One region of the Dysosmobacter welbionis genome, then DNA from elsewhere that is predicted to be linked to it. Evidence: predicted binding sites of a transcription regulator. Region 1 holds the regulator's gene; the other holds the start of a gene.
What was found. Region 1 encodes Rex, which represses fermentation and respiration genes when NADH is low (regulators of the CRP and FNR family bind a similar motif). Its sites were predicted from a motif close to ATTGTTAANNNNTTAACAAT; they were not measured.
Positions count from the first base shown of each region.

Region 2: a site for Rex is predicted at 10,665-10,684, ahead of EIO64_RS11935 (acetyl-CoA C-acetyltransferase). Genes of this name have one in related genera too.

Region 1 covers NZ_CP034413.3:2,988,209-3,004,275, forward strand. The annotation lists gene EIO64_RS15635 (helix-turn-helix domain-containing protein) at 1-90, shown strand, start outside; gene EIO64_RS15640 (8-oxoguanine deaminase) at 157-1,515, opposite strand; gene sdaAB (L-serine ammonia-lyase, iron-sulfur-dependent subunit beta) at 1,652-2,320, shown strand; gene sdaAA (L-serine ammonia-lyase, iron-sulfur-dependent, subunit alpha) at 2,322-3,215, shown strand; gene EIO64_RS15655 (dicarboxylate/amino acid:cation symporter) at 3,270-4,565, opposite strand; gene dapF (diaminopimelate epimerase) at 4,621-5,463, opposite strand; rRNA gene EIO64_RS15665 (16S ribosomal RNA) at 6,021-7,551, shown strand; tRNA gene EIO64_RS15670 (tRNA-Ala) at 7,657-7,732, shown strand; tRNA gene EIO64_RS15675 (tRNA-Ile) at 7,764-7,840, shown strand; rRNA gene EIO64_RS15680 (23S ribosomal RNA) at 8,157-10,994, shown strand; tRNA gene EIO64_RS15685 (tRNA-Lys) at 11,072-11,147, shown strand; tRNA gene EIO64_RS15690 (tRNA-Glu) at 11,149-11,223, shown strand; rRNA gene rrf (5S ribosomal RNA) at 11,310-11,425, shown strand; gene sfsA (DNA/RNA nuclease SfsA) at 11,481-12,161, shown strand; gene EIO64_RS15705 (manganese efflux pump MntP) at 12,174-12,746, shown strand; gene EIO64_RS15710 (hypothetical protein) at 12,821-12,976, opposite strand; gene EIO64_RS15715 (S-layer homology domain-containing protein) at 13,058-14,149, opposite strand; gene EIO64_RS15720 (redox-sensing transcriptional repressor Rex) at 14,176-14,805, opposite strand; tRNA gene EIO64_RS15725 (tRNA-Arg) at 15,166-15,242, shown strand; gene EIO64_RS15730 (gamma-glutamyl-gamma-aminobutyrate hydrolase family protein) at 15,306-16,013, shown strand.
Region 2 covers NZ_CP034413.3:2,258,711-2,274,777, reverse strand. The annotation lists gene EIO64_RS11970 (DUF1430 domain-containing protein) at 1-805, opposite strand, end outside; gene EIO64_RS11965 (TnpV protein) at 1,021-1,365, opposite strand; gene EIO64_RS11960 (DUF4368 domain-containing protein) at 1,362-4,352, opposite strand; gene EIO64_RS11955 (PcfB family protein) at 4,349-4,837, opposite strand; gene EIO64_RS11950 (DUF6017 domain-containing protein) at 4,844-5,737, opposite strand; gene EIO64_RS11945 (coiled-coil domain-containing protein) at 6,436-8,319, shown strand; gene EIO64_RS11940 (helix-turn-helix domain-containing protein) at 8,392-8,601, opposite strand; gene EIO64_RS11935 (acetyl-CoA C-acetyltransferase) at 9,182-10,438, opposite strand; gene EIO64_RS11930 (peptidylprolyl isomerase) at 10,731-11,810, opposite strand; gene mfd (transcription-repair coupling factor) at 11,926-15,450, opposite strand; gene pth (aminoacyl-tRNA hydrolase) at 15,719-16,067, opposite strand, start outside.

The sequences.
Region 1 (16,067 bases):
GAGGTCAGACGTCTGCAAGAGGCGGAGTGTGGCCATCTGCTGCGGTATATCCAGTTGATGCGGGCGGACGAGACTGAAATCCGGAATTGAACAACCGCTCCTTTATAATTTATAAATAGAAAAGAGCCGCTGCATCAACCGATGCAGCGGCTCTTTTTACGCCTTTGCCAGATACGCCCCGCAGGCATTCCGGGCATCGGCGGCGGTTTTTTCCTCGTCGATGGTGACGAGATGCCCCTCCTTCACCACGACCCGGCCGTTCACCACCGTGTAGTCCACCGGGCCGCGGAGGCCTACCGTGGCCAGCACGTCGGCGGGACTGTACGCGCCGCCCACCAGCTCCAGTCGGCGGGAATCCACCAGGAAGAAGTCCGCGCACTTGCCCACGGCCAGCTGCCCGATGTCCTCCCGGCCCAGCAGCCGGGCGCTGCCCCGGGTGGCCATCTTCAGCACCTGATACCCGGAGGGGGCCTTCTCGCTGGAGGTCAGCCGGTGGAGCAGGTAGCACACCCGCAGCTCTTCCATCAGGGACGACCCGTCGTTGCTGGCGGAGCCGTCCACCGCCAATCCCACCGGGACGTCCAGCGCCAGCATCTCCGGCACCCGGGCGACGCCGGAGGCCAACTTCATGTTGCTGATGGGGCAGTGGGCCACGCCGGTGCCGGTGCGGGCCAGCTCCCGCAGCTCCTCGTCGTTGAAGTGGATGCCGTGGGCGTACCACACATCCGGGCCTGTCCAGCCCAGAGATGCCATGTACTCCAGCGGCCGGACGCCGTAGTGCTCCAGGGTGTAGTGCTCCTCGTCCCTCGTCTCACACAGGTGGGTGTGGAGCCGGACGCCGTACTGCCGGGCCAGGATGGCGCTCTGCCGCAGCAGCTCTCCGCTGACGGAGAAGGGGGAGCAGGGGGCCAGGGCCACCTGCCGCATGGATCCGAAGGACGGGTCATGGTACGCCTCGATCACCCGGGCGGAGTCCTTCATGATGGCGTCCACCGTCTGGACCACGCTGTCCGGCGGCAGGCCGCCGTCCTTGCGGGAGAGGTCCATGCTGCCCCGGGAGGCGAACATCCGCATCCCCAGCTCCTCCGCGGCGGCGAACTGGGCGCCGATCAGGTCTCCGCATCCGGCGGGAAAGACATAGTGGTGGTCAAAGCAGGTGGTGCAGCCGTGCTTCAGCAGCTCCCCCATGCCGGTGAGGGAGCTGAGGCGCACCACCTGCTCGTCCAGGCCCTTCCAGATCTCATACAGGGCGGTGAGCCAGTCGAACAGCTCCAGATTCTGCACCTGGGGCAGGTTCCGGGAGAACACCTGATACAGGTGGTGGTGGGTGTTGATGAGGCCGGGATAGCACCAGTAATGGGACCCGTCGATCACAGTGTCTGCGGTCTGGGGCAGGTCTGGGCCCAGACCGCGGATGATGCCGTTTTCGCAATAGAGGTCGGCGTGCTCCAGCACGGCGTCGCCGTCATCACAGGTGAGGATGGTCCGCAGATTGCGCAGCAGCAAAGAGGACATGGCGGTCACGCTCCTTTCTGCTCCCAGTATAAAGGACGGCGGGAGAAAGGTCAACTTTCCCGGGAAAACTTCTTGCGGAAACGGGGAGGATGTGATACGCTGAGAGCAATTTCGGATCACCGGGAGGAACACGGTTATGCTGGACATCTTTGATATTCTGGGCCCTGTGATGGTGGGCCCCTCCAGCTCCCATACAGCGGGGGCGGTGCGGATCGGCCGCATGGCCAGGACCCTGCTGGGGGCGGAAGTGGCGCGGGCGGACATCGGCCTCCACGGCTCCTTTGCCGATACCGGCCGAGGCCACGGCACGGACCGGGCGCTGGTGGCGGGCCTCCTGGGGATGAAGCCGGACGATCTGGGCATTCCTCAGAGCTTTGAGATCGCCGCCAACCAGGGGTTGGAATTCCACTTCCACACGGCCCGTCTGCGGGATGCCCACCCCAACACGGCGGTGCTGACGGTGGAGAGTGCCGACGGGCGGAAGCTGGAGCTGCAGGCGGCCTCCACCGGCGGCGGCCGCATCCGGGTGGATCGGCTGGATGGAGTGGAGGTGAGCTTCACCGGCATCTTCAACACCCTGGTGGTCCGCCACCAGGACGTGGCCGGAGAGCTGTCCCGGATTCTCAATGAGCTCTCCGTCAGCGGGGTGAACATCGCCAACATGAGCCTGAACCGGGACCGCCGGGGCGGCGCTGCCCTGACGGTGGTGGAGACGGACCAGAAGATCCCGGCGGATGCCCTGGAGCGTATCCAGGCGCTCTACGGCGTCTTGGGCGCCACCTACTACGAGAAGGAGGAAGACTGAAATGGCTCTGGATTCCATGCAGGAGATCTTCGACAAGATCCAGGCGGGGCGGAAGCCCTTCTGGCAGGTGGTGCGGGATACGGACGTGGAGGAGCGGCAGGTGACGGCGGAGGCCTCCTTTGAGAAGATGCACGCCACCTGGCGGGCCATGGTGGAGTCCGTGGACACCTACCGGGCGGACCGGCGCAGCGTCAGCGGCCTGGTGGGGGGCGACGCCCAGAGGATGTGGGACTACGCCGCCCAGCAGGAGACGCTCTGCGGCCCCTATCTGCAGGAGGTGATCGCTACGGCCCTGTGCGTGGCGGAGTCCAACGCCTGCATGCACCGGATCGTGGCGGCACCCACGGCGGGGGCCTGCGGCGTGCTGCCGGCTGTGCTGGTGCCGCTGTACCGCCGGGGCGCTGTAGATGAGGAGGCCATCGTCCGGGCGCTGTATGTGGCTGCCGGTATCGGCGCGGTGGTTGGCTACCGGGCGTCCATCTCCGGCGCCTCCGGCGGCTGCCAGGCGGAGGTAGGCACGGCTGCGGCCATGGCGGCGGGGGCCCTGGTGGACCTGCGGGGCGGCGGGCCGGAGCAGATCGGCCACGCCGTGGCGATGGCGCTGAAGAACCTGATGGGCCTGGTGTGCGATCCGGTGGCGGGACTGGTGGAGGTCCCCTGCGTCAAGCGAAACGTCATCGGCGCGGTGAATGCCGTCAGCGCGGCGGACATGGCCCTGGCGGGCATTGAGAGCCGGGTGCCTGTGGACCAGGTGATCGACTGCATGGGCGACGTGGGCCGCCGGCTGCCGGTAGAGCTGCGGGAGACCGCTCTGGGCGGTCTCGCCGCCACACCATTCGGACAGAGCGTGAAGGCAAAGCGGGAAGAGCGCCGCTCCCAGGAACAGGAGCTGTGAGGACGAAAGAAGGACCTGCCCTGCGGCAGGTCCTTCTTTTTGCGAAAGGGAAGATCAGGCGTTCCGGCTGGCCAGGACTTTCTGGAACCAGTCCTTGCCGTCTACAAAGCGGGAGACCAAAAAGCTCACCACATAGTCGCCGGCGGAGTTGATCATGGTAGCGGGGGGATCCACCAGGTTTCCGATGGTGATGGCGATGGGATAGGCGATGGCCAGCTGGTCCGGGAAGAACACGGAGCACATGATGAACTCGCCGATGTAGCCGCCGCCGGGGACGCCGGACATGCCCACGGAGGACAGCACGGCCACAATCACCATCAGTGCCATGTCGCCGATGCTGTCAAAGGGCCGGCCGAACACGCCGAAGAGGAACGTGATCTTCAGAATGCAAGAGAAGCAGGAGCCATCCATGTGCATGGTGGCGCCCAGAGGAACCACGATCTCGCTGACATCCTTGGAGATACCGGTGGCCTCCGCCTCTTCCATGTTGGTGGGGATGGTGGCCACGGAGGAGCAGGTGCCCAGGGAAGTGATGGCAGGTTTGGCGATGTGCCGGAACATTTCCTTGACCGCTCCCTTGCCGCCGCCGAACCAGGCGAACAAGGGGAAGGCCACAAAAATATAAATGAAGCAGAGGGGATAGTACACCACCAGAGCCCGGGCATAGTCCGTAGCGATCTGGGAGCCGTAGGTGGCCACCAGGTTGGCGAAGAAGCCGAAGAAGGCGATGGGGGCGTAGTAGGTGACTAGCTGAACGACCTTCATCATAGCTTCGGACAGGCTGGTGAGGAATCTTGCAATCAGGCTGTCAGGACCCGGCCCCAGATTTACGCCGAAGCCGAACAGAATGGAGAAGACGATCAGGGGCAGCATGGCGCTGCGGCTGAGCAGGCCGGAGAAGTCGCTCACCGTGAAGAAGTTCACGATCAGGTCCGGGATGGAGATGGGATCCTCCACCACGCCCTCAGTCAGGTTGGTCCAGGGCTCCAGAACCGGGGGGAAGATCTTCATAATGACGATCATGATGACCGCAGCGATGGCGCCGGTGATGACGAAGGTCAGCACGGTGGTGCCCATGATCTTGCCGGCCCGTTTGCGGCTCTTCATGGTAGCCACAGACCCGGCAATGGACGAAAACACCATGGGCACCACGATGCAGAACATCATATTCAGGAACAGGGTGCCCAGAGGTTCCAGCACCGTGGCGCCGGCGCTGATGACGTTGCCCTCCGCATCCAGCTCCTGGGGGAAGATCCAGCCCACGATGGAGCCCAGGATCATGGCCCCCAGCATGACGGCCAGAAATGCGTAGTTCCGGGCAACAGACTTTTTGCTCAGCTGTGTACTCATTCTCTCTCCTCCAATACATATTGAAATAGCTGCTGACCTATATGGCCTTCCGGCCTTACATTATAATAAGGTCCTCATCCGTAACTTCACCCCTGCACACCACGTTGGTGGGGCCTGTCAGATAAAGGCTGGCGATATGGGAGTGGACCCGCTCCGCATCGATCACCAAGCGGCCGCCGGTCATATCCACCTGTACGCCGTGGCCGGAGACTTTGCCCTGCAGAGTCAGCACGGTCACCACAGATCCGGTGCCAGTGCCGCAGGCATAGGTGAAGTCCTCCACGCCGCGTTCAAATGTCCGCTCGAAAATCAGATCTTCACCGGTGATCTCGTAGAAGTTCACATTGGCACCCTTGGGAAAGACCTTGTTCCAGCGAATAGCCCGGCCCAGCTCCCGCAGCTCGTTTTCGTCCGCCTGGCGCAGTCCGGCGTATGGCACCACGGCGTGGGGGATGCCGGGATTTCCCAGCTCCACATAGGAGCAGACGTATGTCACGCCGTCTGCCTCCACCGGGCTATCCAGTCGTACGGTGGTGGGGTCGTTCAGCCGGATGCGGTACAGCCGCTGGTCGATCCGCCGGCCGGTGACGATGCCTGCCGTGGTCTCCACAGTCTGCGTCTCTCCGGCCAGCCCGTTTTCGTAGCCATACCGGCAGATGCAGCGGGCACCGTTCCCACACATCTCACCTACGCTGCCATCAGAATTATAGAACAGCATCCGATAATCTCCGCCCTGGGAGGGGGCATCCACAACCATCAACCCGTCCGCCCCGATGGACATGTGCCGTTCACACAGCGTCCGGGCGATTTGTGGCAGCTGCTCCAGGGGGAGGTGCTCCTCCAGGTTGTTCAGAATCACAAAGTCATTTCCCGCGCCGTTCATTTTCCAAAATCTCAAGTTTCCACCTCCTTCTTGTATATACATTATTATAACAGCGAGAACTGAGAATGAAAAGCAGAGAATGTGCGGAAAACCATGCAGAACCTGCGAAATCCACGTCAGTGGGAAGACGGTCGAAAAAAATCGAGAAAAGAGGAAAAAGGTATTGACAAAAGGGGAAGGATTTGGTATTCTAACAAAGCTGTCGGCGCGGTGATGAGCCGGGCCGGGAAGAAATGAAAAAAGTTCTTGACAGCAAGGCTGAGATGTGGTAACCTAAACAGGTTGCTGCTGATACGAGATGGATCGGATGTCAAAAAACTTCTGAAAAAAGTTCTTGACAAACGAAATGAAATCGAGTATAATAGCAATGTTCCGCCGGGAACGGCGTGCACCTTGTAAATTAAACAACGTAACGAAAAGGAAGCACCAGAAGGCGAGCTCATTTAGATGAGTTTGCCAAAGGACAAAGCCGTCTCACTGGGTTGAGTCAATTACCGGTGGGATGGAGAAATGAAGCTATGACAAATAGCTCTATGAAGGTTTGAACGGACTACGGTTCGTTTAGATACCATTTTATAGAGAGTTTGATCCTGGCTCAGGACGAACGCTGGCGGCGTGCTTAACACATGCAAGTCGAACGGAGCACCCTTGACTGAGGTTTCGGCCAAATGATAGGAATGCTTAGTGGCGGACTGGTGAGTAACGCGTGAGGAACCTGCCTTCCAGAGGGGGACAACAGTTGGAAACGACTGCTAATACCGCATGACGCATGACCGGGGCATCCCGGGCATGTCAAAGATTTTATCGCTGGAAGATGGCCTCGCGTCTGATTAGCTAGATGGTGGGGTAACGGCCCACCATGGCGACGATCAGTAGCCGGACTGAGAGGTTGACCGGCCACATTGGGACTGAGATACGGCCCAGACTCCTACGGGAGGCAGCAGTGGGGAATATTGGGCAATGGACGCAAGTCTGACCCAGCAACGCCGCGTGAAGGAAGAAGGCTTTCGGGTTGTAAACTTCTTTTGTCAGGGAAGAGTAGAAGACGGTACCTGACGAATAAGCCACGGCTAACTACGTGCCAGCAGCCGCGGTAATACGTAGGTGGCAAGCGTTGTCCGGATTTACTGGGTGTAAAGGGCGTGCAGCCGGGCCGGCAAGTCAGATGTGAAATCTGGAGGCTTAACCTCCAAACTGCATTTGAAACTGTAGGTCTTGAGTACCGGAGAGGTTATCGGAATTCCTTGTGTAGCGGTGAAATGCGTAGATATAAGGAAGAACACCAGTGGCGAAGGCGGATAACTGGACGGCAACTGACGGTGAGGCGCGAAAGCGTGGGGAGCAAACAGGATTAGATACCCTGGTAGTCCACGCTGTAAACGATGGATACTAGGTGTGCGGGGACTGACCCCCTGCGTGCCGCAGTTAACACAATAAGTATCCCACCTGGGGAGTACGATCGCAAGGTTGAAACTCAAAGGAATTGACGGGGGCCCGCACAAGCGGTGGATTATGTGGTTTAATTCGAAGCAACGCGAAGAACCTTACCAGGGCTTGACATCCTACTAACGAAGTAGAGATACATCAGGTGCCCTTCGGGGAAAGTAGAGACAGGTGGTGCATGGTTGTCGTCAGCTCGTGTCGTGAGATGTTGGGTTAAGTCCCGCAACGAGCGCAACCCCTATTGTTAGTTGCTACGCAAGAGCACTCTAGCGAGACTGCCGTTGACAAAACGGAGGAAGGTGGGGACGACGTCAAATCATCATGCCCCTTATGTCCTGGGCTACACACGTAATACAATGGCGGTCAACAGAGGGAGGCAAAGCCGCGAGGCAGAGCAAACCCCCAAAAGCCGTCCCAGTTCGGATCGCAGGCTGCAACCCGCCTGCGTGAAGTCGGAATCGCTAGTAATCGCGGATCAGCATGCCGCGGTGAATACGTTCCCGGGCCTTGTACACACCGCCCGTCACACCATGAGAGTCGGGAACACCCGAAGTCCGTAGCCTAACCGCAAGGAGGGCGCGGCCGAAGGTGGGTTCGATAATTGGGGTGAAGTCGTAACAAGGTAGCCGTATCGGAAGGTGCGGCTGGATCACCTCCTTTCTAAGGAGACCTGGGCAGAGCAAGCTCTGCCTGGAATTCCTGGTCAGCTGGAGCGGAAAAAGAGTTACGTTGTTTAATTTAGAGGGCGTACGCCGGGAGATAGAAGGGGATATAGCTCAGCTGGGAGAGCGCCTGCCTTGCAAGCAGGAGGTCGCCGGTTCGAACCCGACTATCTCCACCAAGAGAATAAAGCGTCACCTCGTCCAAGACGAGGGCCCGTAGCTCAGCTGGCTAGAGCGTACGACTGATAATCGTAAGGTCGGTGGTTCGAGCCCACTCGGGCCCACCAGGCGATTTGCCTTTGGATTTGAAGACCTGATCGAAAGATCGGATCTTCAAATCTGACTGCAAAAGCGGTTGGAAGCTGTGCCGGAGACAAGCGAAAGCTTGCGGACGGCGATCTGCACCTTGAAAACTGAACAATGTGACAAAAGCAAGTAAGGCAACAGAGAGGTTTCTCTGTGGAGACACAGAGGAAACAAATTGATTGTGGAACAGCATCCGAAAGGATGCAGGGTGACATACAATTTCGATCTTTGTAAAGCCTGCATAATTCTCAAAGAGAACCAAGAATTCTCTGACAAGTCGCTGTGAGAACGGCGATAGGTCAAGCTGGAAAGAGCGCAAGGGGAATGCCTTGGCATCAGGAGCCGAAGAAGGACGTGACAAGCTGCGAAAAGCCTCGGGGAGGAGCAAATATCCATTGATCCGGGATATCCGAATGGGGCAACCCGGCTGGACAATATCCAGTCATCCTGCGTTGAACAAAATAGGCGTAGGAAGGGAACCGCCTGAACTGAAACATCTAAGTAGGGCGAGGAAGAGACATCAACCGAGATTCCGCAAGTAGTGGCGAGCGAACGCGGAAGAGGCCAAACCGAGGGATTTATTCCTCGGGGTTGCGGACAGTCATTTAGCGGAAGTTATCTAGGAGAAGGGTCTGGGAAGGCCCGCCATAGAGGGTGAGAGCCCCGTATCCGAAAGAGAAGGCCGTGCGACTGAATCCAGAGTACCGCGGGACACGTGAAACCCCGTGGGAAACAGGGGGGACCACCCTCCAAGCCTAAATACTACCTGATGACCGATAGAGGAGCAGTACCGTGAGGGAAAGGTGAAAAGGACCCCGGGAGGGGAGTGAAAGAGAACCTGAAACCTTGTGCTTACAAGCTGTCAAAGCACGTTAACGTGTGATGGCGTACTTTTTGTAGAACGGTCCGGCGAGTTATAGTAACGAGCGAGCTTAAGGCATTCAGTGCCGGAGGCGAAGCGAGAGCGAGTCTGAATAGGGCGTAAAGTTCGTTGCCATAGACCCGAAACCGGGTGACCTACCCATGAGCAGGTTGAAGTGGGGGTGAAACCCCATGGAGGACCGAACCGACCCCCGTTGCAATGGTGGCGGATGACTTGTGGGTAGCGGTGAAATTCCAATCGAACTCGGAGATAGCTGGTTCTCCCCGAAATAGCTTTAGGGCTAGCGTTATGTTAGATTACCGGAGGTAAAGCACTGAATGGTAGCGGGGCCGATAAGGTTACCAACGCCTATCAAACTAAGAATGCCGGCTAATTGATGCATAGCAGTCAGACAGTGTGAGATAAGTTTCATTGTCAAAAGGGAAACAGCCCAGACCTACAGCTAAGGTCCCGAATAGATGCTAAGTGGAAAACGATGTGGAGTTGCGAAAACAACCAGGATGTTGGCTTAGAAGCAGCCACTCATTAAAAGAGTGCGTAATAGCTCACTGGTCGAGTGACTCTGCGCGGAAAATGTAACGGGGCTAAGCATCTAACCGAAGCTTAGGATTGTCGTAAGACAGTGGTAGGGGAGCGTTCCATGTGGGGTGAAGTCGCAGCGGAAGCAGCGGTGGACTGCATGGAAGTGAGAATGCCGGAATGAGTAGCGAGAATTATGTGGGAATCATAATGGCCGAAAATCTAAGGTTTCTTGGGGAAGGTTCGTCCGCCCAAGGTAAGCCGGGAGCTAAGGCGAGGCCGAAAGGCGTAGTCGATGCACATACGGTAGAAATTCCGTAGCCACCGAACTTTAAGTCAGAGGGACACTTTTGGATAGCGGAACCCGGGCGTTGGTTGACCCGGGCGAAAGGGAGCGAAAATATAGTAGCGAAGTCCGCGATGCTGAGAGGCGAGAAAAGCTCTGATGGATACTAAGGTGCCCGTACCGCAAACCGACACAGGTAGATGAGGAGAGAATCCTAAGGCCAACGGGAGAAGGGTTGTTAAGGAACTCGGCAAGTTGACCCCGTAACTTCGGAATAAGGGGAGCCTCGCAAGAGGCCGCAGTGAAAAGGCCCAAGCAACTGTTTACCAAAAACACAGGTCTATGCTAAATCGAAAGATGACGTATATGGGCTGACGCCTGCCCGGTGCCGGAAGGTTAAGAGGAGATGTCAGCGCAAGCGAAGCATTGAATTGAAGCCCCGGTAAACGGCGGCCGTAACTATAACGGTCCTAAGGTAGCGAAATTCCTTGTCAGGTAAGTTCTGACCCGCACGAAAGGCGTAATGATTTGGGCACTGTCTCAACAGCCCGCCCGGCGAAATTGTAGTACTGGTGAAGATACCAGTTACCCGCAACTAGACGGAAAGACCCCATGGAGCTTTACTGCAGCTTAATACTGGAATTCGGTAACCCATGTACAGGATAGGTGGGAGGCTTGGAAGCAGGGGCGTCAGCTCTTGTGGAGCCGCCGGTGGGATACCACTCTTGGATTGCTGAATTTCTAACCTGCGGCCGTGAATCCGGTCGGGGGACACTGTTAGGCGGGCAGTTTGACTGGGGCGGTCGCCTCCTAAAGAGTAACGGAGGCGCTCAAAGGTTGGCTCAGCACGGACGGAAATCGTGCAGTGAGTGTAAACGTAGAAGCCAGCCTAACTGCGAGACCGACGGGTCGAGCAGTAACGAAAGTTGGAGTTAGTGATCCGGTGGTATGTGAGTGGAAATGCCATCGCTCAACGGATAAAAGCTACCCTGGGGATAACAGGCTGATCTCCCCCAAGCGTCCACAGCGACGGGGAGGTTTGGCACCTCGATGTCGGCTCGTCACATCCTGGGGCTGAATTCGGTCCCAAGGGTTCGGCTGTTCGCCGATTAAAGTGGCACGCGAGCTGGGTTCAGAACGTCGTGAGACAGTTCGGTCCCTATCTGTTGCGGGCGGAAGAGATTTGAAGGGAGCTGTCCTTAGTACGAGAGGACCGGGATGGACGTACCTCTGGTGCACCAGTTGTCCTGCCAAGGGCATAGCTGGGTAGCTAAGTACGGACGAGATAAACGCTGAAAGCATCTAAGCGTGAAACTCCCCCTAAGATGAGATCTCTCACCTCGAAAGAGGGTAAGGGCCCAGGAAGACTACCTGGTAGATAGGCCGGAGGTGGAAGTGCAGTAATGTATGGAGCTGACCGGTACTAATAGCCCGAGGGCTTGACCTACGAGAAAGCAGGCGAGCCTGAAAGCAGCGTCACATTGTTCGGTTTTGAGGGTGCAGGGAAGCATGCTCAAGGGATTTGCACCTTTAGCTCAGTTGGTAGAGCAACTGACTCTTAATCAGTGGGTCCCCGGTTCGAGTCCGTGAAGGTGCACCATGGCCCGTTGGTCAAGTGGTTAAGACAGCGGCCTCTCACGCCGTTAACATCGGTTCGAATCCGGTACGGGTCACCAGACTTTTCAAGGGCGAAAGTTCTTGACAAGGGAAGCGAAATACAATATAATACAGTTTGTTCTCCGGCAAGACCGGATGACATAGAGTTGGTGCTGATTAGGGCGAGGGTCCACCCGTTCCCATTCCGAACACGGCAGTTAAGCTCGTTCCTGCTGACAATACTTGGCTGGCGACGGCCCGGGAAGATAGGTAGCGCCAACACTGAGAGGCCACATCGTTTGATGTGGCCTTTTTTCGTCGCATGGGAGGCATCGTTTTGCAATATCATCAAGTGGTCAAAGGAAGATTTCTACGGCGGCCCAACCGTTTTATCGCTCATGTGGAGACAGAAGACGGGCTGCAGATCTGCCATGTAAAAAACACCGGACGCTGCCGGGAGTTGCTGGTGCCGGGAGCAGCGGTCTATCTGGAAAAGGCCGCAAATTCTGCGAGAAAGACAGCGTATGACCTTATCGCCGTGGAGAAAGGGGCCTTGCTGATCAATATGGATGCGCAGGCCCCAAATCGTGTTTTTCAGGAGTGGGCCGCCCAAGGACATTTCCTGCCAGATCTAAAGTCCATTCAACCGGAATATCATTATGGAGAGTCCCGTCTGGACTTTGCGCTGACAACAGAAGCCGGGCTGCACCTGGTGGAAGTCAAGGGTGTTACCCTGGAGGAAAACGGTGTTGTCCGATTTCCGGACGCGCCGACAGAACGGGGCGTGAAGCATATTCACGAGTTACAGCGGGCTGTCCGGGAGGGAATGGGCGCTACCCTGTTTTTTGTGATCCAGATGCACGGCGTGGATCGCTTCTCTCCCAACGACGCCACCCATCCGGCCTTCGGTGCGGCCCTTCGGGAGGCAGCTGCCTGGGGTGTCCAAGTGTACGCCTATGACTGCCTGGTGACGCCGGACAGTTTAACTATCCACCAGCCGGTGCCGGTGGTATTATAAGGGAGCGGCAATATGGGATTTTTGGAATTGCTGTTGATCGGCGTGGGGCTCTCGATGGACGCCTTTGCTGTAGCGGTGTGCCAGGGACTCTGTATGCCAAAACTGAATCTGCGCTATGCGGCTGTGATTGCGCTGTTTTTTGGCGGATTTCAGGCGCTGATGCCCTATGCCGGCTGGCTGCTGGGCGCCCAATTTGCCGGGTACATCCAACATCTGGACCACTGGCTGGCTTTTTTTCTGCTGGCATTCATCGGCGGTAAGATGGTGTGGGAGTCTTTGAAAGGGGAGGCGGAGGAGACGGCCTGTGCGGTGAGTGTGACGCTGGATTATAAGCAGCTGCTGCTGATGGCGGTGGCTACCAGCATCGACGCATTGGCTGTTGGGGTCACGTTTGCATTTTTGAACGTGGACATCCTGCCTGCTGTGACGGTCATCGGCTGCACGACTTTTGTGATCTCCCTGGCGGGTGTGGTGATCGGGACCTTTTTCGGCGCCCGCCTCCAGTGCTGGGCGGAGATCGCCGGCGGTGTGATCCTGATCCTTCTGGGTGGAAAGATTCTTCTGGAGCACCTGGGGATCCTGTAAGCGCCTATAAAAAACAGCGAAGTGGAAAACGCCCCGGGCCATTTGGCCCGGGGCGCTGGTTATCTTATGAAATCTCAGCAGCAGGGATTGGGATTGCAGCCGCAGTTGTTGTTGCAGCCACAGCCGCAGCCGTTGCCGCCCCAGCTGCCGTTGCCGCAGCAGCACCAAATGATGATCAGCAGAATGATGATCCAGCAGCAGTTGCCGCCGCCAAAGCCGTTATTGCACATACCGGAACCTCCTATGAAATCGTAGACCGACCGAACCGGTCTCAATCCATAGTATGCCGGACCGGCAAAGGGGTTCCGGTTTTATTTCCGGCCGCTGGTGACGAGTGCGTCGGCCGCCTGTTTCTCCCGCACGGTGAAGACGCCCTTGTCCATCAGCGTGTCTCCCAGTGTCTGCCTGCTGCCGGACACCGCGGCATCCAGCGCGTAGTAGGAGACGTATGCGAGATCCGCACGGAGGAACGTGCCGCCCTGCAGGGCGGCCAGCTCGCCCTCCGTGATGACGCCATTGGTCAAGGCATTGGTCAGTGTGCCGGAGAGGTCCTTGTTGTCCGCGGAGCTGTATCCCAGTGCCCGGAGGATGAACTCCATGTATTGGCTGGCTGTCACCGTCTGGCTGGGCCGGAAGGTGGTGGCGGAGTATCCGTTGGTGTAGCCCTTGCTGTATGCGTAGCCCACGTATTTCTCGCTCTGGGTCCCGGAGGTGATGTCCGTGAAGGGAGTGGAGCCGGTGTAGGCCAGCGCATCATTCTCCTCGCCCAGGACGCGGATGAACATGATGAGGGCTTGCAGGCGGGTAGGGGCGACCTCCAGGTCATATCCATCTCCGTAGCCGGTGAAGCTGCCTTGAAACAGGTGCATGGTCTTGAGCGCGACAGCAATGGCGTTGTAGTCCGTGTTGGTGGAGTAGCTGAAGGCGTAGGGGCCCTGATAATCCACAACCGCCGTCTTGGAGGTGACGGTAAACACGGCGGTGGTTTCCTCAGCCACCAGATACCGGTGGCTGGCTGTAAGGGCACTGCCACTGGTAACGATGGTCCCTGTGGTGACATCCACCACAGCGCCGGAGTTGAACGTGACCTGCATACCGCCCGCCAGCAACAGGACGCCCGTGCCGGTGGAGCCGGTCAGGGCGTCGCCTGCCTTCAGACGGGTCTCCATCCACGTGGCGGCCCCGCCGTCGGAAGGAGCCGCGTCTCCGTTCAGCAGCGCTTGGTCAGAGGCGTCCAGTTTTTCCTCCACCCGCTGGTCTACCGCATCGGTGAAAGTGCCGGTGAGATAGGAGAGGGAGGCCAGCGGATCGGAGGCCCCGCCGGCCGCGGCCAAGGCGTACACAACGGTGACGGTAAGTAAGAGGCAGACGGTGATGAGGGCAGTCTTGGTCTTCCTTGTCATAGATGATTCCCTTCCACGCTGGAGCGTCAGCGGTTGGCGATGCGGTAACTGAGGGTCAGGAGGCTGTCTGCGAAGTGAATGTTCTCAAACTGCACATCCGGGAGCTGACTGCTGAGCTCAATGTTGGTAAAGTTCCAAAAGCCCTTGACGCCCAGATTGATGAGGTGGCTGGCGGTGTCCTGGGCCACGGACTGGGGAATGGTCAGCACCACCACGTCCACCGGGTGGTCCTGTAGGAAGTGATCTAGCTCGGACATGGCGTATACCGGCACATTATTCACCACAGTCCCGATCACGGCGGGGGAGACATCAAAGGCTGCGTCCACCGTAAACCCACTCTGGGAGAATGGGAAGTTCTGCAGCAGTGCGTGGCCCAGATTGCCAACGCCGATCATGATGAGGTGGTGGTTGTTGTCCACGCCCAGGATATGACCGATCTCGGCCCGCAGTTCTTCTACATTGTAGCCGTAGCCCTGCTGGCCGAACTCACCGAAACAGCTGAAATCCTGGCGGATCTGAGAGGCGGTGATGTTCATCTCCTGCCCCAGGGAGTGTGAGGAGATGCGCACGACGCCGCGGTTGCAGAGGTCTGTGAGCTGGCGGTAATATCTGGGCAGACGCCGTATCACGGCGTCGGAGATGTTTTCCTTTCGCATATAAGTCACTCCTTGCTATTTGTTAAATCATTCTCAATTAAGTTTAGACCAAAATCAGGGACTTGTCAATTTTTTTAACAATCTTTTTGAGAAAAATTTTTTCAAGAAAAGCTTTACAAAGCGGAAAAATGTTGGTATACTAAATAAGCTGTTTGAAGAAGATGTTGATGTATGCGCCTGTAGCGCAGTTGGATAGCGCGTCAGACTCCGACATTTCAGGCTCGTTCAGTTGAGAGATGGCGCAAAGCGTTGGGAGTCTTTGGTTTTAACGGGCAGAGAGAAAAAATTCTGTTTCCGTTGACTACTATTTGACTACCAATTTTGAAAATCCCGTGTTATAATAGAACATAGTTTAGGTATGCGCCCGTGGCGCAGTTGGATAGCGCGTCAGACTCCGACTCTGAAGGCCGCTGGTTCGAATCCAGTCGGGCGTACCACGTGCAAAGAGGCACTCGAATTTCGAGTGCCTCTTTGCTTTTATCAATCAGAGGTGATGAACTATGGAGAAACCCATCATCGGGGTAACGCCCCTGTGGGACGAGGAAAAGAAGTCCTACTGGATGCTGCCGGGGTATCTGGAAGGAGTGAAGGAAGCCGGTGCCATCCCCGTCATCCTGCCGCTGACAACCAATGGGGCGGATATTGCCCAGCTCGCGGATCTCTGCGATGGTTTTCTCTTTACTGGTGGGCAGGATGTCGATCCCCAGCTGTACGGGGAGGCCATGGAGCCCTTCTGCGGCGAGCTGTGCCCTGCCCGGGACGCTCTGGAGCAGGAGTTACTCCGACAGGCTTTGGAGCGGGACAAGCCCATCCTGGGCATCTGCCGGGGTATTCAGTTCCTAAATGCAGCCTTGGGCGGAACCCTTTATCAGGACCTGCCCACGGAGCACCCGTCAGAGATCGGGCATTCCATGAAGCCGCCCTACGACCGGATGGCCCACACGGTGCATATATGGCCGATGACGCCTCTGGCCTCTCTGCTGGGAAAGACGGAACTGGAGGTGAACAGCTGTCACCACCAGGCGATCAGGAGTTTAGCCCCCAGTCTCGTAGAAATGGCCCGCAGCACAGATGACCTCATCGAGGCGATGTATCTGCCCGGCAAGACCTTTGTCTGGGGCGTCCAGTGGCATCCGGAGATGTCCCTGCAGGAAGAGTCCAGCAGGAAAATTTTTGAGGCGTTTGTCGGGGCTGTCCAACAAAAATGAGCTGCCATCGAAGAATTACCCCCCGTCCAAAGGACGGGGGATTTCTTTCTGTTG
Region 2 (16,067 bases), 730 kb from region 1:
TTACATCAAAGCGGACAAAAGCAGCATAAGGAATTACGGAAAGAACTGCTCCGGCACAATACACTGCCAAAATGAGATGATCTTCATACGCTCCCGATATAAATTGAGAAACAAGCAACTTTGCTAAGACGAATAATGCAGCATATGAAATCATATCAGCCACTACAGCTTTTAGAGCAATCACAGCAGCATTTTCGCCCAGAGAAGCTCGTACAACTACTTCCTTTTGTCTGCGTATCACCTCAATCATATTAAGTACAATCATCAATATGGCAACCAGGCCCCAAACAATGAACATCATATCAGTTTCGGTTGATTGCCAAAACTCTGGCTGCGATATAGAATATTCTTTTGCCAAATCTTGATATGTGGCAATAATGTCATCATCGTCACCGATATAGCTGACCATTATTTCCTGTCCATTGCCTGTGTTTTTTGCTTCTCTAAAATCTTCAAATTCTATTACGGTGATTCCGCCTATCAAAGCCGTATATGTTTTTTCCTCAATATCCATTGTGCTTTTAAGACTATCCCGAACAACGGTATCATCACCATAAATATAAAGTCTTGTCTGATAATTAGAAACTCTCTGATTAAAAGTCGAAAAAATATGAACACCATGCTTCTCAGCTGTATCTTCTGCATTGGCTAAAAATGAATCCATATCGTCATTAGTAGTTGTGTATCTGGACGATAAATAATAAGCACCATTAAAGTTCCAGAGCATATTTTGATATACTTCAGCTTGCATAACAAAAGCAAAAATAATCGTAATCAACAGCAATATATTTCTTATATGTTTCATTTAAAATTCTTAAACCTCCTTTGAATAGGTAACAGACACACGATTGCCCAAAATACTAATATGGATTTTTTCATACAACCACATTCTCTTGTTAGATTCTAATTTTCCGTTTTCTTTATTCGCATAAATTGTACCATAAAACTCGTGAACAATTCTACCGCAACTTTGGACTACATGAGAAAAGTCCGAACAGTTTTCTGCCCGGACTTCCTCGCTCAATCATAAATCAATTCCACTTTCACAATCTCCTCTGCCTGTGCCTTGCAAGCGTTCATCTGCCGCACCCATTCCATTTGGTTTTCGGCTTTCAGTTGCTCGGTCACGCCGTTTTGCTCTGCCAGTGACCGCACGATCAGCTCCATGCGGTTTCGTGCTGTTTCGTCAATCTCGGCGCAATGCTCAAAGAGCTTGTCGGATAGCACCAGCTCATTGAACAGTATCGGATGGTGCATTTCCAGATACGCCTTGCGAAGTCTGCCGTAGTGTCCGAGGGGCTTGGTCTTGCGGATAATGATGTTTGGGATAAGATAATCGCCGTTCTGTGTGTAAGTGATATTCATGCTGTTTGTACTCCTTTCATCGGCTCTCTCTGCGGTAAACTGCTGACAGGGACGAACACGCCCTTTGCAATGTCCTCCGCACGAATGGCGGCTTTCTTGGCTTCGATTTCTGCCTTTTTCCGCTTTTTGATTTTGTCCTCGTATCGCTTCTGTGCTCCGCTGGCTTTCCGCTTCAAGTAGTTCTGGTGGAGCCTGTCCTTGCGTTCCTCACGCTTGCGGATTTCCTCTAATTCCTCCGGGGTAAGCTCCACTTCGCCAAACGCAGGGGGAACGAAACGACCCACGAAATTGAAGTAAATCTCGACCTCCTGTGTGGTCTGAATACTGCCCTTGCGGTCACGCTCATGCACAAGGATTTTCTCAATAAACTCATTGAGCATGGCAATCGTCAGCTTGTCGAAGTTCTCATACTTGTCAATCAGAGCGATAAAACGGTCAGCGTCCTTTTCGTGCTTCTCGTAGCTCTTGATAGCCTTTTCCAGAACAGAGATTTCAGCGGTAAGCTCGGTCTGCTCCTTTTCATATTGAGCGTCCAGAGTGGCATATCTGCTGTCAGACAGCTTTCCTAAAATGTTGTCCTCATAGATTTTGCAGAGCAGGACTTCCAGCTCGGAAACTCTCTGCTTTGCGGTGGCAAGGCGTATCCGCTGTTTCTTGACCTCTGCCGTCTGCTGGCTGGACTGCGCTTCCTGCACCACTCGGACAAACTCGGCTCTGTCATGCTTCGCATACTCGGCAATAGCTTTGAGCATTTCGGAAACAAGGGACAGTACCACATCTTCATTGATACGGTGCTGTGTCGTGCAGAGCTTTCCAACTGGGACTTTGCTGTATTGGGAACAGGTATATTGAGAAATACGCTTGCCGTTGTTGGTACGGTGGACATACATCTTGCCGCCGCAATCGGCACAATAAAGCAAGCCTGTGAGGGGAGCTGCTTCGCCCCAGCCGTCCGGGTAGCGTCTGACATTCCCACGGATTTTCTGCACAAGGTCAAAGGTCTGCTGGTCAATGATAGCTTCATGGGTATTCTCGAAAATTGTCCATTCGTCCTCCGGGACATAATGGCTTTTCTTGTCCTTGAAGTGCTTTCGGGTCTTGAAGTTGATGGTGTGTCCCAGATATTCACGCTTTTCAAGAATGTTGCAGATGGTGGAAGAACCCCAGCCGTACACATCTTTGAAGGTCTTATTTTTGTTCACGCCCTCGCCGTGCCGGGCAAGGTAAGCGGACGGAATGAGGACTTTTTCTTCTTTCAGCTTGCTGGCGATCTGATACGGACCGTAGCCGTCAATCGTCATGGCAAAGATGCGCTTGACCACCTCGGCGGCTTCGGGGTCAACCAACCATTGGTCTCTGGCTTCGTTCCAAAGATAGCCGTAAATGACCGTGCCTGTGAGGTGCTTGCCGGACTTGCCTTTGGACTGGAAAGTGGAACGGATTTTACGGCTGGTGTCTCTGGCGTAGTATTCGTTCATAATGTTGCGGAAAGGGGTAAAATCATCGTCCCCTCTGGCACTGTCCACGCCGTCATTGATGGCGATAAGGCGAACGCCACGCTGACGCAGGATTTCCATAATCTGACCGACTTTCAGATAGTCACGACCCATGCGGCTCATGTCCTTGATACACAGGTACTCCACATTCCCGGCTTCCACTTCTTTCATCATTGCTAAAAATCCGGGACGGTCAAAGCAAGTACCACTAATACCATCGTCCGTGAAATGGACAATGTTTGTAAAGCCCTGCCGTGCGGCGAACTCCTCCAACATAGCCTTTTGATTGGAAATGGAATTGCTCTCACGCTGTTGGTCATCATCTTTGCCAAAGTCATCACGGCTCAGTCGTTCGTACAGAGCTGTGATTTTCTCATTTTTTCTCATAACTTGCGCTCCTTTCTTCGATTTTGGGTTGTGTGTTCTAAGAGACTTCCCAACTGCTTGATTAAGAAGTCTTTTAGAGCATACAACACCGGCGGCCAATTTGAATTTGCGGTACTGCTTCACGGCGAAGTGGTCCGGGTGCTCTTTCTCCAACTTGGCAAAGAGCAGGTCAACCGGGCTCTGAAATTCCTCGTCATCCTCTCTGGCCTCGGATGCGTTGATGAGCTCCAGCAGCGTGAGGAAGTTCTTTTCCTCCGGCTCCGCCTCGTACCAGATGTACCCAATCAGGGCACAGTACAAAAGGCGCTCGGCCTTCACCCAAAAATCTTCGGAGGATTTTTCCCCGTCGCCTTTGGTGTTGGCGATGATGACATTGACCAATTTGAGGACGTCTTTCTCTGACCGAATGTAGGCGAAGGGGTTGTATTTCATGCTCTTTTTGAAGTTGATGGTGTTGAGGACCTTGATGTGGTACGGCTCATAGATGACCTTCCCGCGGGCGTCCCGCATGGGCTTTCCGTTCTCGTCCAGCTTGGGGGCGCCCCGGCGCAGCATGGTTCCCACCTCGGACAAAAGCTGTCCTTTGGGATCGGTGACCACATAGCTGCTGTGCATCTGCATCAGGGAGGGCTTGACGAAGAAACGGGTCTTACCGCTGCCGCTGCCTCCGATGACCAGGATGTTTTTGTTCCGGGCGTACTTGGGATTTTTCGGGCGGCTGGACATGGTGAGCTTTTCCGTCTGGGTCAGAGGGATGTTCCAGTCGGGGACCGGATCGACATAGGGGGCAATATCCGCCGCCGTGCCCCATCGGGCGCTGCCGTACTCAATGCCCTTGCGGTATTTGCGGACGTTTTTCCCTTTGGCGTATACCGCCAGCCGAACGATGACCGCCCCGACGATACCCGCCAGCAGGTCCAGCGGATGCAGGCTGGGCAGCCCAGAAGAAAACGCCTCCGTAAAGCTCTGGCTCAAATGCAGGAACTTTTCAGAGGCGTCAAGGCCGGGTGCAAAGCGCACCGCCTGGCAGAGCTTATCAAAGAGATAGACAAACAGCAGATACGGGAGATTGAGGAAGAGAGCCTTTTTCCAGGTGTCGGTCATAATTCCACACCCCGGTCTTTGGTTTTGACTTTCTCCCGCTGGCGGTGTTGGGCTTTGGCCTGTTGCTTTGCCTGGTCCAGCTCCTTGCGGATGGAGGGCTTTTTCTCTTTCTCCAGGTTCTTTGCAGAAAACTCCCGAAAAGCCGCCGTGATAACGTCGGCATCCCGGCCCTTGAAGAACACTAGGTAGCGGGGTATCTCGCCGCTGGTGTCCTTTTTCAGCGCGAAGTCAATGCCGTACTTCTTGGCGGTGGCGGAAAAGGCCCGGATGTTCTGGTCAGTGATCTCGATGTTTGAAACGCCGGTATTGTGCTTCATCAACTGCCGGAGGGTCTGCTTGCCGTGGTGCAGCTTGGTCTTGTGGCCGGTCACTCCTTTCTGCATCTCGTCCAGCACTTTTTTCATGGCCTGTTGCAGCATCCCGGCGGAGAGCTTTGTAGCCTCCACACAGAGGGCAACGGTGCGCTGGGTGACTTCTTCCTGCATGACCTATCATCTCCTTTCTCCGCTGCCGTAGAGGTCGTGGTTCACCAGGGACGCATAGTAGCTGTCGATGGTGGCCGGAGCGTTATACAGAGCAGCCAGCAGATATTTCTTGATATTGCGGACATAGGTGGTGTTGTCCCGCATCCGGTCCAGCACATACTCGATGTGGGAACTGTTCAGCTTCAGAAATCGGGATTTGACCACCTCCGCCGGGTAGTCGTCCCCGGCAATGCGGATCGTCTCCCTGCGGGAACAGACGGTATCCACCATGAGCTCCACCAGCTCATTCAGCATATCCCGATCCAGCCGGTCATCCCGGCATAGATAGTCATACTCGATGTTCTCCAGAATCAGTTCCCGATAGCTCTCTCGCTCCCGCATCCAGTCCCGTCCGGTCCGGTTGGCCCCTGCGGGGGTTTGGGGGCTTGATTGGATTGGATTTGATCCTTCCGTACTTGATGAATCAGTATTTTGTTCTTCAGGATTTCTTTTCTCTTTATTTAATTGCGGCCGGTTTTCCAGACATGGGTTATCCATATCCGGGTTTTCCGTATTTGGACAAGCCGTATCCGGCTCATCCTCACACGGCTGGCCCGTGTCCGGGGGATGGGGTGTCTCGTAGATGACATACTCCACATCCACGATCTTGCCCTTGCTGTCCCGGAGCCGATTGCGGACTATGTACCCGGCCCGCTCCAGCTCCTTCAGGGCGGAACCGATGCTGTCCGTACCCTCCTTGCAGATTTTGGCCAAGCCTCTGGTGGTGTAGTTCCAGTCCTCTGGCAAGGACAGCATCATGGAGAGCAGCCCTTTGGATTTCAGCGACAGCCCCGCATTCCGCAGGTGGTGGTTGGACATCACCGTGTAGTCTCGGGTTTTTTCAATGCGAAATACCGCCATGTTATCACCTCCTTTCAGCGGTTTGGAAAAGTGTTCGTTTTTGGGAGAAAGGCGGTATCTATGCCGCCCGGATACCCCGGAGAGGAAAACCTATGGGCGGGGACTTCCGGCTGACTGTGGGAGAAAAAACATGGGATTTTCGACTCCTTTCGTGTCAGTTTTGACTTGGTAATCAGAATATCGTTGTGGTAATCTCAGAGCCAGAATAAATGATACAAAGATACAAATGGATATGAAAAAAGGCCATAGGACTAAACCTATGACCTTTAAACTGCTCTGTTCTTGAGATTTACAAGGAAAGTCGATTTATGTCAGAAATCAATACTCATAGAATTGAAATTTACCTGAATTGGATTTATACTTTAAAATGAAATTTACCCCAAAATAGATACAGAGAGGTAACAGCCATGAGCTCATTTTCGACAATAGCCTGCTATGCTGCTCTAAGTTCCTGTTCTAGAGAAGATATACTCCACGCTTATGCCAGAATGATTGCGGCTCTCATACAGAGAAATAGATACAAAACATGCGATATAGACACTCTATGTAAAGATTTCAAAGCCTATTATGGCTTTTCAGTTCCCTATCATCCAATGCAAACAATTCTTTCTACATGTATTAACTTTGGGTTTCTAACATATAATTCCTCTATACATCAGTTTGTCCCTGACTATGCCCATATTGATGAAGAGGACTTTATGGATATTGTTGAAAAAACAGACCAAAAATATCGAGAAATCCTTGCTCGATTCAAAGTTTTTTTGCAACAAGAGTATAACATCTATTCTTCTGATGAAGATATGGGTGACAAAATACTTGCATTTATTGAGCGATATGGCATTAAAACTAAAGTAGATAGAAGGGTGTTAAGAGAAGTCAAAGACGATTATTTGTTTGCAGCTTTTTTGGTCCATTGTGAAGAAACAGGTCAGGCCGACATTTTGGACTATTTGAACGATTATACCATTGGCCTAGCATTGTCGGAAGTCTTTGCATATTGTGAATCTCCTCAATCTTATACAGCTAAGGACGCATGTGTGTATTTGGATACTGGCTTACTGTTTAAGCTATTTGGTATTGATAGCTCTGACCGTGCTGATAGCTATGAACTATTTGTCAGAAATATCCAAAAACTAGGCATGCATGTCAAGGTATATGATCATACCGTTAGCGAAATGATCGGCATCATCGAAGGTTCAAAGTCGTGGATTAACAATCCCAATTATGATGCAACGCTTTCTTCTGAAGCAACTTATTTCTTTGTACGCAATCAGTGGAGCATAGATGAAATTGATGAGTTCTCTTGTAATGTACGAACTCGCTTAAAAGAAGATTTTAATATCGTTATAGACAATATGCCATATCCCAAAGTGGAAGATATACAGACTCCGACAGAAGCAATTATTAAAGAAATGATTGTCTCGGAATACAAAGAATCGAACCCTGATGTCCAAATTGATGATAAGGATTATAGTATTAACCAAGATGCTAAATCCATTTTCTTTACTCAACATAAAAACAATACAGTTGTTCCGTATCATCTAAATGAGGTCAAAAACATTTTTATCACCGGAAATAGATCATTGGCACGGGTTGGATATAAGATTTCTCTAGAATTTGCTGGATCAAAGGATTTCTTTATACCAACCGTTATGACCGACATTAAATGGGGAACTCTTGTCTGGTTTAATAGCCCGTCTACACTATCTTCGATTAATAGGCCCCGGCTGGTTTCTGCTGCATATGCTGCATTTCGACCTTCTAATGATGTTACAAAAAAATTAAATGATGCGCTAATAAAGTTGGAGAAAAAAGGTGATATTACTCCGGAGCAATGCTATTTCTTGAAAGTTAGCCCTGTTGCTCAAAGAATTCTCGGAAAACTAACGGCAAATGCTTCTGATAAGATTATAGACTCCACACCGCTAGAAATTCTAAAGGAAATTCGTCAGAGTGCATATACGGAAGGAAGCATATCGCGCCAAGAAGAAATTGATAATTTAACAAGGAAAAACGAAACGGCAGAGTTTGAACTTGCAAAAGCTAAACAACAAAGGATTATTTTTGAGTGCCAGCGGAATGTTGAGGTATTAGAGAAAGATAGAACGGACGTAAAGAAAGAGATAGAAGATGTTTCTGAATTTCTGAGTGAACAAGATCAGGTAAAAGATGCAATTGATAAGTCTGTCAACAAACAAATTTTAGGGTTAAAAATAATAATAACAATAGCATCGTTAATAGCAATAGGACTTGCAGTTTACATTGGCACAAATTATTCTGAAGTATTAGGCATTATTACGGCTGTAATTTCAATATTCATAATAATTTTGACGATTTGGAATAAAGACGAAATCAAAATTCTTTCTCTAATATCAAAAGCGAGAAAAGCACTGTTTAACCGCCAAGCGAATTTGCGGCGCTATTCAGCGGAAAAGGTGGAATATGCTGTGCGCCAAAAAGAGAGTGCCGAAGAAAAACTTGCACTCATAGAAGAAAAATTAAGAGCGGCTCGCAGAGAGTTACATCAAGAAAGCGCAAAACTTGATAGATTTTCTGCAGATATTTCAATACTGCAAAGCTAAAAAACCAGGTCCTTTTAAATTGTCTACTATATTAAATTGCCGCAGACTAACAGCCTGCGGCAGTTTAAGCACTTATTCCGTTTCGTCGTCCAGCCCCTCTGCCTTTAGCCAATCCTCAAAGGACTTTCTGGAGATGCGAATCATGTTGCCGATGCGGATTGTCTTGAACGCTCCGGAGTTGGCTAGTTTATAGGCCGAGGCGCGGCCGATACCGAGAATGGCTGCGATGTCATTCACGGTGTATGTTCTGCTTTGGGGCATCCCTTTTTCGTTGGTGCTCATAAAATGATCCTCCCTTGCTAATAGCATTTTCAAACGGCCCCTGGAAGCCCTCTGTCACAAGGGGTTCCTGCTAATACCTTGCTAATACGACATTTGAAAAGCCGTTGTAAGGCAGCATATTTCAGGGGAATTTGTGCAAATTGACCTGCCTCCAGGCAGCACAATTTGCGAAGAAACAACACGGGAAGATATGATATGAACAATTTACGAAATGGTACGCCGTACTCCTAAGCGGTAGGCCACCAGTTAGAGTCTGGTCAGGGGTGCCAAGTCAGCCGCTGTAAGCCAGTTTTCGGCTTACAGCGGCCTTCTTATCCGTTCCACCGCATTCCAGCGGCTGCCAGGTGCCTTTCATAGCGCGGTCCCTGCAAAAACTCCGGCTGATGTGCGATCCGCAAACTGCTGGGGCATCCTCTCAGGCCGCCTCCAGGCGCTTTTATACCCTCGTCCTCCTGCCGTTCTGCTGGATGGCGGCCCTGCGGCACGCCGCTTCCCGGCACAAAAAAAGAGGCGCCCCCGGCTAATGGCCGGGGACGCCTTTTCACATCCAGCGGAGACGGTGCTCTGCCGGAAGATCAATTCAGCACTTCTCGAACACGGTGGCAACGCCCATGCCGCCGCCGATGCACAGAGTAGCCAGGCCCTTCTTGGCCTCGGGCCGCTTCTGCATCTCGTGCAGCAGGGTCACGATGATCCGGGCACCGGACGCGCCGACGGGGTGGCCCAGGGAGATGGCGCCGCCGTTGACGTTGACCTTGCTCATGTCAAAGCCCAGCTCACGGGCCACGGCGATGGACTGGGCGGCGAACGCCTCGTTGGCCTCCACCAGGTCGATATCGTCGATGGTCACGCCGGCCTTGGTCATGGCCTGACGGGAGGCGGGCACGGGGCCGACGCCCATGATCTTGGGATCCACGCCGCCCTGGCCCCAGCCGATCAGCTTGGCCATGGGCTTCAGGCCGTACTTCTCCACAGCCTCACCGGAGGCCAGCACCAGTGCGGCGGCGCCGTCGTTGATGCCGGAGGCGTTGGCGGCAGTCACGCGCTGCTGACCCTTGTCGTCGGTCTCCTGGATGCCGGTGGGCTCAAAGGTGTGGACCACCTGGGGATTGGGGGACTCGGGGCCCACGGGGAAGGCGCCCTTCAGCTTGGAGATGCCCTCGGCGGTCACGCCGGCACGGGGGAACTCGTCCACCTTGAACTCCACGATGTCCTTCTTGACCTTCACGGGCACGGGGACGATCTCAGCCTCGAACTTGCCAGCCTTCTGGGCGGCCTCGGTCTTCTGCTGGGAGGAGGCGGCGAACTCGTCCATCTCCTTGCGGGTGATGCCCCAGATGTCCGCGATGTTCTCAGCGGTGGTGCCCATGTGATAGTTGTTGTAGGCGTCCCACAGGCCGTCCTTGATCATGGTGTCGATCATCTGGGTGTGACCCATCCGGGCGCCGTAGCGGCCGGTGGGAACGGCGTAGGGAGCGGCGCTCATGTTCTCAGTGCCGCCGCAGACAACCACGTCGGCGTCGCCGGCCAGGATGGAGCGGGCGCCCTCGATCATGGACTTCATGCCGGAGCCGCAGACCATGCCCACGGTGTAAGCGGGGACGGAATAGGGGATGCCGGCCTTGATGGAGGCCTGGCGGGCCACGTTCTGGCCCTGGGCGGCGGTCAGGATGCAGCCAAACATGACCTCATCCACCTGCTCGGGCTTCACGCCGGCACGGTTCAGAGCCTCTTTGATGACGATGGCACCCAGATCGACGGCAGGGGTGTTCTTCAGCGCGCCGCCGAAGGAACCAATCGCGGTTCTGCAGCAATTCACAACATAGAGCTCTTTCATGATCTTCCTCCGTTTTTATAAAAATATGGGATTGGCAGCTCCGACGGCTCTTCGTCAGGCGCTGCCGCAGACGCCAATCACAAGTTGAGGGTGGCGGCGAGAGTTTGTCAAAAGAAAAACATGATTGCCAAATTTTTGACAAATGCTCATACACCAACCGCTTGCTGATTTGATTATACTGGGTTTTTCCTGCCCCGTCAATGCAAATTTCTGTGAAATTCGAAAATTTGTTAAAACTTTATCAAAACCTCTGCGAATTTCGTCATTTTGCCAAAATTGGCACAAACACCCATCAGGCAACCTCTCCGCCGGAGGCATCCAGCTCCGCCCGGGCGGCGATGAGCTCGTCGTAAAACCGGCTCACATCCAGGTCCGCATAGGTGCGGGTGGTGGAGATGTCCGCGCTGTCCGCCGCAGCCTGGAGCAGGGCGTCGAAGTAGTCCGGGGCCACGGCCTCCAGGTCCACGTGCTTGCGCAGAATCAGGTAGAAGCCGTCATCCGCCTCCACCACGCCGCTGAACTGGCCCTCCTCCAGGGCCTGGGCCGCCTCCTCGCAGGCGGCGGGCAGCGTGCCGTCCCCCACAGTGAAGGTGTATCCGGACGGATGCTGGTCCCGGTCCGTCTCATCGCTGTAAGTGGCGGCCAGGACAGCAAAGTCATGGGCAGGGTCCGCGCTGCCGTTCAGCTTGGAAAAGGCCTCCTCCGCCCTGGCCCGGCAGGCGGCCACGGCCTCCGCGTCCGCCGGGTCCGCGGCGGCGGTGGAGAGCCAGATGTGGTCCACGGTGAGGTAGCCCTGCTCCTGGGCAAAGGTCTCCAGGTCATGCTCCGCGGGGGCCAGCTCGCTGCCCTCCGTGCAGTAGAGGTCGTACAGGTGCTCGTAGAGATAGTAGTCCCCGGAGATGGCCTCCGCTTCCGCCCGGTCCAGCCCCATGCGGGCCAGCACGGCCAGATAGGCCTCCTCCCCGCCGTACTGGGCCGCCCGGGCCGCCCACTCCCGGTCCATGGCAGTCCGGTCCTCGTCGGTGAGGGTGCAGCCGTAATCCTCCGCCCAGGTCTCCACTGTGGCGTACAGGGCGGCGTTCTGCAGCGCCTGGTCCTTGGCGTAATCCTCCAGGCTCTGGCCGGAGACAGTGTCCCCCCACTGGATCCCCTCCCCGCTGTCGTAGTAGTCGGCAATGTAGTCGCAGGCGTAGGCCAGCCAGTAGAGGTATCGCTGGGCGGACACGTCCCGCCCGTCCACGGACAGCAGCACAGTGTCCGGACGGATGCCGGACGCCTCGCAGAGAAGTCCCCCCTCTGTGTCTCCGCCCCCGCAGGCGGTGAGAGAGATGGCGGCCCCCAGGGCCAGGCAAAAAGCGATGCATCGTTTCATCACGGTTCTCCTTTGTCATTCCTCGCAGATTCCGTGGAAACGCCCCGCACAGGACAGGCGGGGGACGTCCCACCGCCACCATCCTATGCGGGGCATGGCAAAAACATGATGAAACTTACGGGGTCCCGCCCGCGGCCTCCTCCGCGGCCAGCTTCAGGTCCTCCACCAGGTCCCGGGCGGCCTCCAGCACATCCTCCCCGGGCTTGAGCTTCAGGGTGAGGGCAGGGATCTCCCCCGCCGCCAGCGTCAGCCGCTGGCGGTACTTGGCGTGGCCGCACACCGCCACCAGGGCCTGTGGGTGGAACACTCCCAGCTGCAGCCGCAGGAGGCTGCCCTTCTGGGAGATATCGGACACGCCGGCCTTGGCCGCGGCAGAACGCAGCAGGGCCACGTCCAGCAGGGCCAGAACGGACTTGGGCGCCTCGCCGTAGCGGTCCAGCATCTCGTCCAGCAGATCCGAGGCGTCCTCGTCCGTGCGGATGGCGGCGATGCGGCGGTACAGGTCCATCCGCTGTTCCGCCGAGGGGACGTACCGGTCCGGGATATGGGCGTTCACCGTCAGGTCGGCGGCACACTCCGTCTCGATCCGCTTCTCCTCGCCACGCTCCTCCAGGACGGCCTCCTCCAGCAGCTTCAGGTACAGGTCGTAGCCTACGCTCATGAGATACCCAGACTGCTCCGGCCCCAGCAGGTTCCCCGCGCCCCGGATCTCCAGGTCCCGCATGGCGATCTTGAAGCCAGAGCCGAACTCCACATACTCCCGGATGGCCGCCAACCGCTTGGCGGCGGTCTCCTGCAGCACCTTGCCCCGGCGGTAGGTGAGATAGGCGTAGGCCCGCCGGGCGCTGCGGCCGATGCGGCCCCGGATCTGGTGGAGCTGGGCCAGCCCCATCTTGTCCGCGTCCTCGATGATGAGCGTGTTCACGTTGGGGATGTCGATGCCGGTCTCGATGATGGTGGTGCAGACCAGGATGTCCGCCTCCCCGTCCACCATGGCCTGCATGACGGAGGACAGCTCCTGCTCCGTCATCTTCCCGTGGCCGGTGACGATACGGACCTCCGGCCCCAGCATCTTCTGGAGCCGGGCGGCGGTGGCGTCGATGCTCTCCACCCGGTTGTGGAGGTAGTATACCTGGCCGCCCCGGCCCAGCTCCCGGCGGACGGCATCCTCAATGATGGCCCAGTCGTGCTCCAGCACATAGGTCTGCACCGGCTGCCGGTCCGCCGGGGGCTCCTCCAGGGTGGACATGTCCCGCAGGCCCGAAAGTGCCATGTTCAGCGTCCGGGGGATCGGAGTGGCGGAGAGGGTCAGCACGTCCACCTGGCGGCTCATCTCCTTCAGCCGCTCCTTGTGGGTGACGCCGAACCGCTGTTCCTCGTCGATCACCAGCAGGCCCAGGTCTTTGAACGCCATGCTCTTCTGCAGCAGCTTGTGCGTGCCGATCAGCAGGTCCACGCCGCCGTTTTTGGCGGCCTCCAGGATCCGCTTCTGCTCCCTGGCGGGGGTGAAGCGGGACAGCACCTCGATCTTCACCGGAAAGTCCCGGAACCGGCTGACAGCGGTGGCGTAATGCTGCTGGGCCAGGACGGTGGTAGGCACCAGGATGGCGGCCTGTTTCCCGTCCAGGATGCACTTCATCACGGCCCGGAGTGCCACCTCCGTCTTGCCGTAGCCCACGTCGCCGCATAGCAGCCGGTCCATAGGCCGTGGCTTCTCCATGTCCGCCTTGATCTCCGCGATGCACCGCAGCTGGTCGTCGGTTTCGGTGTAGTCAAAGGACTCCTCAAATTCCCGCTGCCAGGGGGAGTCCGGGGAGAAGGCGAAGCCCGGCCGCTTCTGCCGCTCGGCATACAGCGCGATGAGGCCCCTGGCCAGATCCTTGGCGGCCTTCTTGGCCTTGGTTTTCTGCCGGGTCCACTCGGCGCCCCCCAGCTTATTGAGCTTGGTGCGCTCGGTGTCCTCGCCTCCGCCGATGTACTTGCTCACCAGATCCAGCTGGGTCACGGGGACGTACAGGCAGTCCCCGCCGGCGTAGTCGATCTTGATGTAGTCCTTCTCCACGCCGTCCACCGGCATCCGCTGGATGCCCACGAACCGGCCCACGCCGTGGTGCTCATGGACCACCAGGTCTCCGGGGGACAGGTCGGTGTAGGACTGGAGCTTCTGCCGGTTGGAGTCCTTCTTCACCCGCTGGCGCTTGCGCATGGCCGGGGCCGTCAGCTGGCCCTCTGTCAGCACCGCCAGCTTCAGCGCCGGCCACTCGCTGCCAGCGGACAGGGCCCCCAGGGAGAGGCGCACCTCCCCCGCCGCAGGCATGGCGGCGCCGCTTAGATCCAGGGTGGCCGGGATGCCCTTCTCCTCCAGCAGCCGGTGGAGATTCTTCGCCCGGGTCTCCCCACCGCAGAGCACCAGCACCGCGCTGCCGGAGGAGCGGTAGTGCTCCAGATCCGTGACGGCGGTCTCCAGGCTGCCGCCGTAGGAGCTGAGCTGTTTGGCATTCATGGTCAGGAGGCCCCGGGGCCGCAGGGGGTGCCGGGAGGTGGGCAGAGAGTCCTCCAGGATCACGGGGAAGTCCTCCAGCGCGGCGTACAGTTCCTCGGCGGTGAGGGTCAGATGGGCGTACTCCCCCGCCAGCACCCCGGCGGACAGCAGCGCCTCCACGTCCTGCTTCTGCTGGAGGACCGTGTTCTTCACCCGCTCGTCCACCCGGCCGCTCTCACTGAGGAACACCACCGCGTCCGGAGGCAGGTAGTGGACCCCGGCGGTGACAGTCGGATAGATGGCTGCCAGATACCGGTCCGCCGCCCCCGGGGCCGCGCCGCTGCGCAGCCGCTCCGCGTCCTCCCGCAACGTCTGGACGATGGCCTCCGTCTTCTGCTTTTTCGCCAGCTTCTCCGCCAGGGCGGTCAGCTGGTCCGCAAGACCGGGCAGGCCTCCGGGGGCGCAGTGGGGCAGCACCTCCGCCGCCGGCAGGATCCGGGCGGAGGACACGTTCCGGGTCCGCCGCTGGGTGCCGGGGTCGAAGGCGCCCATGGAGTCGATCTCATCGTCAAAAAACTCGCACCGCACCGGCTGGTCCATCAGGGGAGAGAACACGTCCAGAATGCCGCCCCGCAGGGCGAACTGGCCCACGCCCTCCACCTGCTCGCACCGGGTATACCCGGCGGAGAGCAGTTGCTCCGCCAGCGCGCCCAGCTCTGCCTGCCCCCCCACCTCCAGGGTGATGGCCAGGGACCGCAGGGTCTCCGGCGGCAGGGTCCGGGCCATGAGGCCGTCCGCGGTGGCCACCACCACCGGCGCGTCCCCCTGGGCCAGGGCGTACAGCGCCGCCAGACGGCTCCGCTCCCAGTCCCGAGAACCCACGGCCCCGGGGCGGAACTGCCACTCCCGGCCAAGCAGGGTCACGGGGCGGCGGCCCGTCAGGGTCTCCAGATCAGCGGAGAGGACCTGGACCTCCCGCTCGTCCCCGCAGAGGAACACCGCCGGACGGCCGCAGGCTGCCGCCACCGCCGCGCCCACGCAGGCCCGCTGCACCGGCTGGAGGCCGCTGACCGCCGCGGGACAGCCGCCCTCCTCCACCCGGCGGATCAGCTCCGCCGCCTCGGGGATAGTCTGCAATTGTCTCAGAAACTGTTCCATAGGATGTGGTCCTTGTCAACATGAAAAATTGGGAAGACTCTCTGGGCGCCGGGCCGCTTCCGGGCGCATGGCCCGGTGGGCGTTCTCCGCCCGGCGCCTGTTTGGAGGCAGGGGCTGTAAAGCGGATGGACATGATTCTCCCACCCAGGTCATATCCACCGGCACGATCCGGGAAAATGGATCCGTCCTTAGTGTATTCCCCTTTACCGGGCGCCATGCCCGGCGGCAAAAAGAGGCGCGGCGAGCCGCCCTATTGGACGGCCCTCATTCAATTGAAGTCATTCATGGCCTTCTGACAGCCATGTTCAATGATACATTCCGCCGCGTCGATGGCCCGGCGGAAGCTCTCCACCAACACCTTCCGCTCCGCCTGGGAGGGCACGCCGATGACCCAGTCGATCATGTCGCCCCCTTCGCCCGGCGCGCCGGTGCCGATCTTGATCCGGGGGAAGTCCTGGGTCCCCAGGTGGGCAATGATGTTCTTGATGCCGTTGTGCCCCCCAGCGGAGCCGGTGGGCCGCACCCGCAGCTTCCCCACCGGCAATGACACATCGTCATAGATCACCAGCACGTGGTCGGCAGGGATCTTGTAGAACTGCACTGCCTCCCGCACCGCC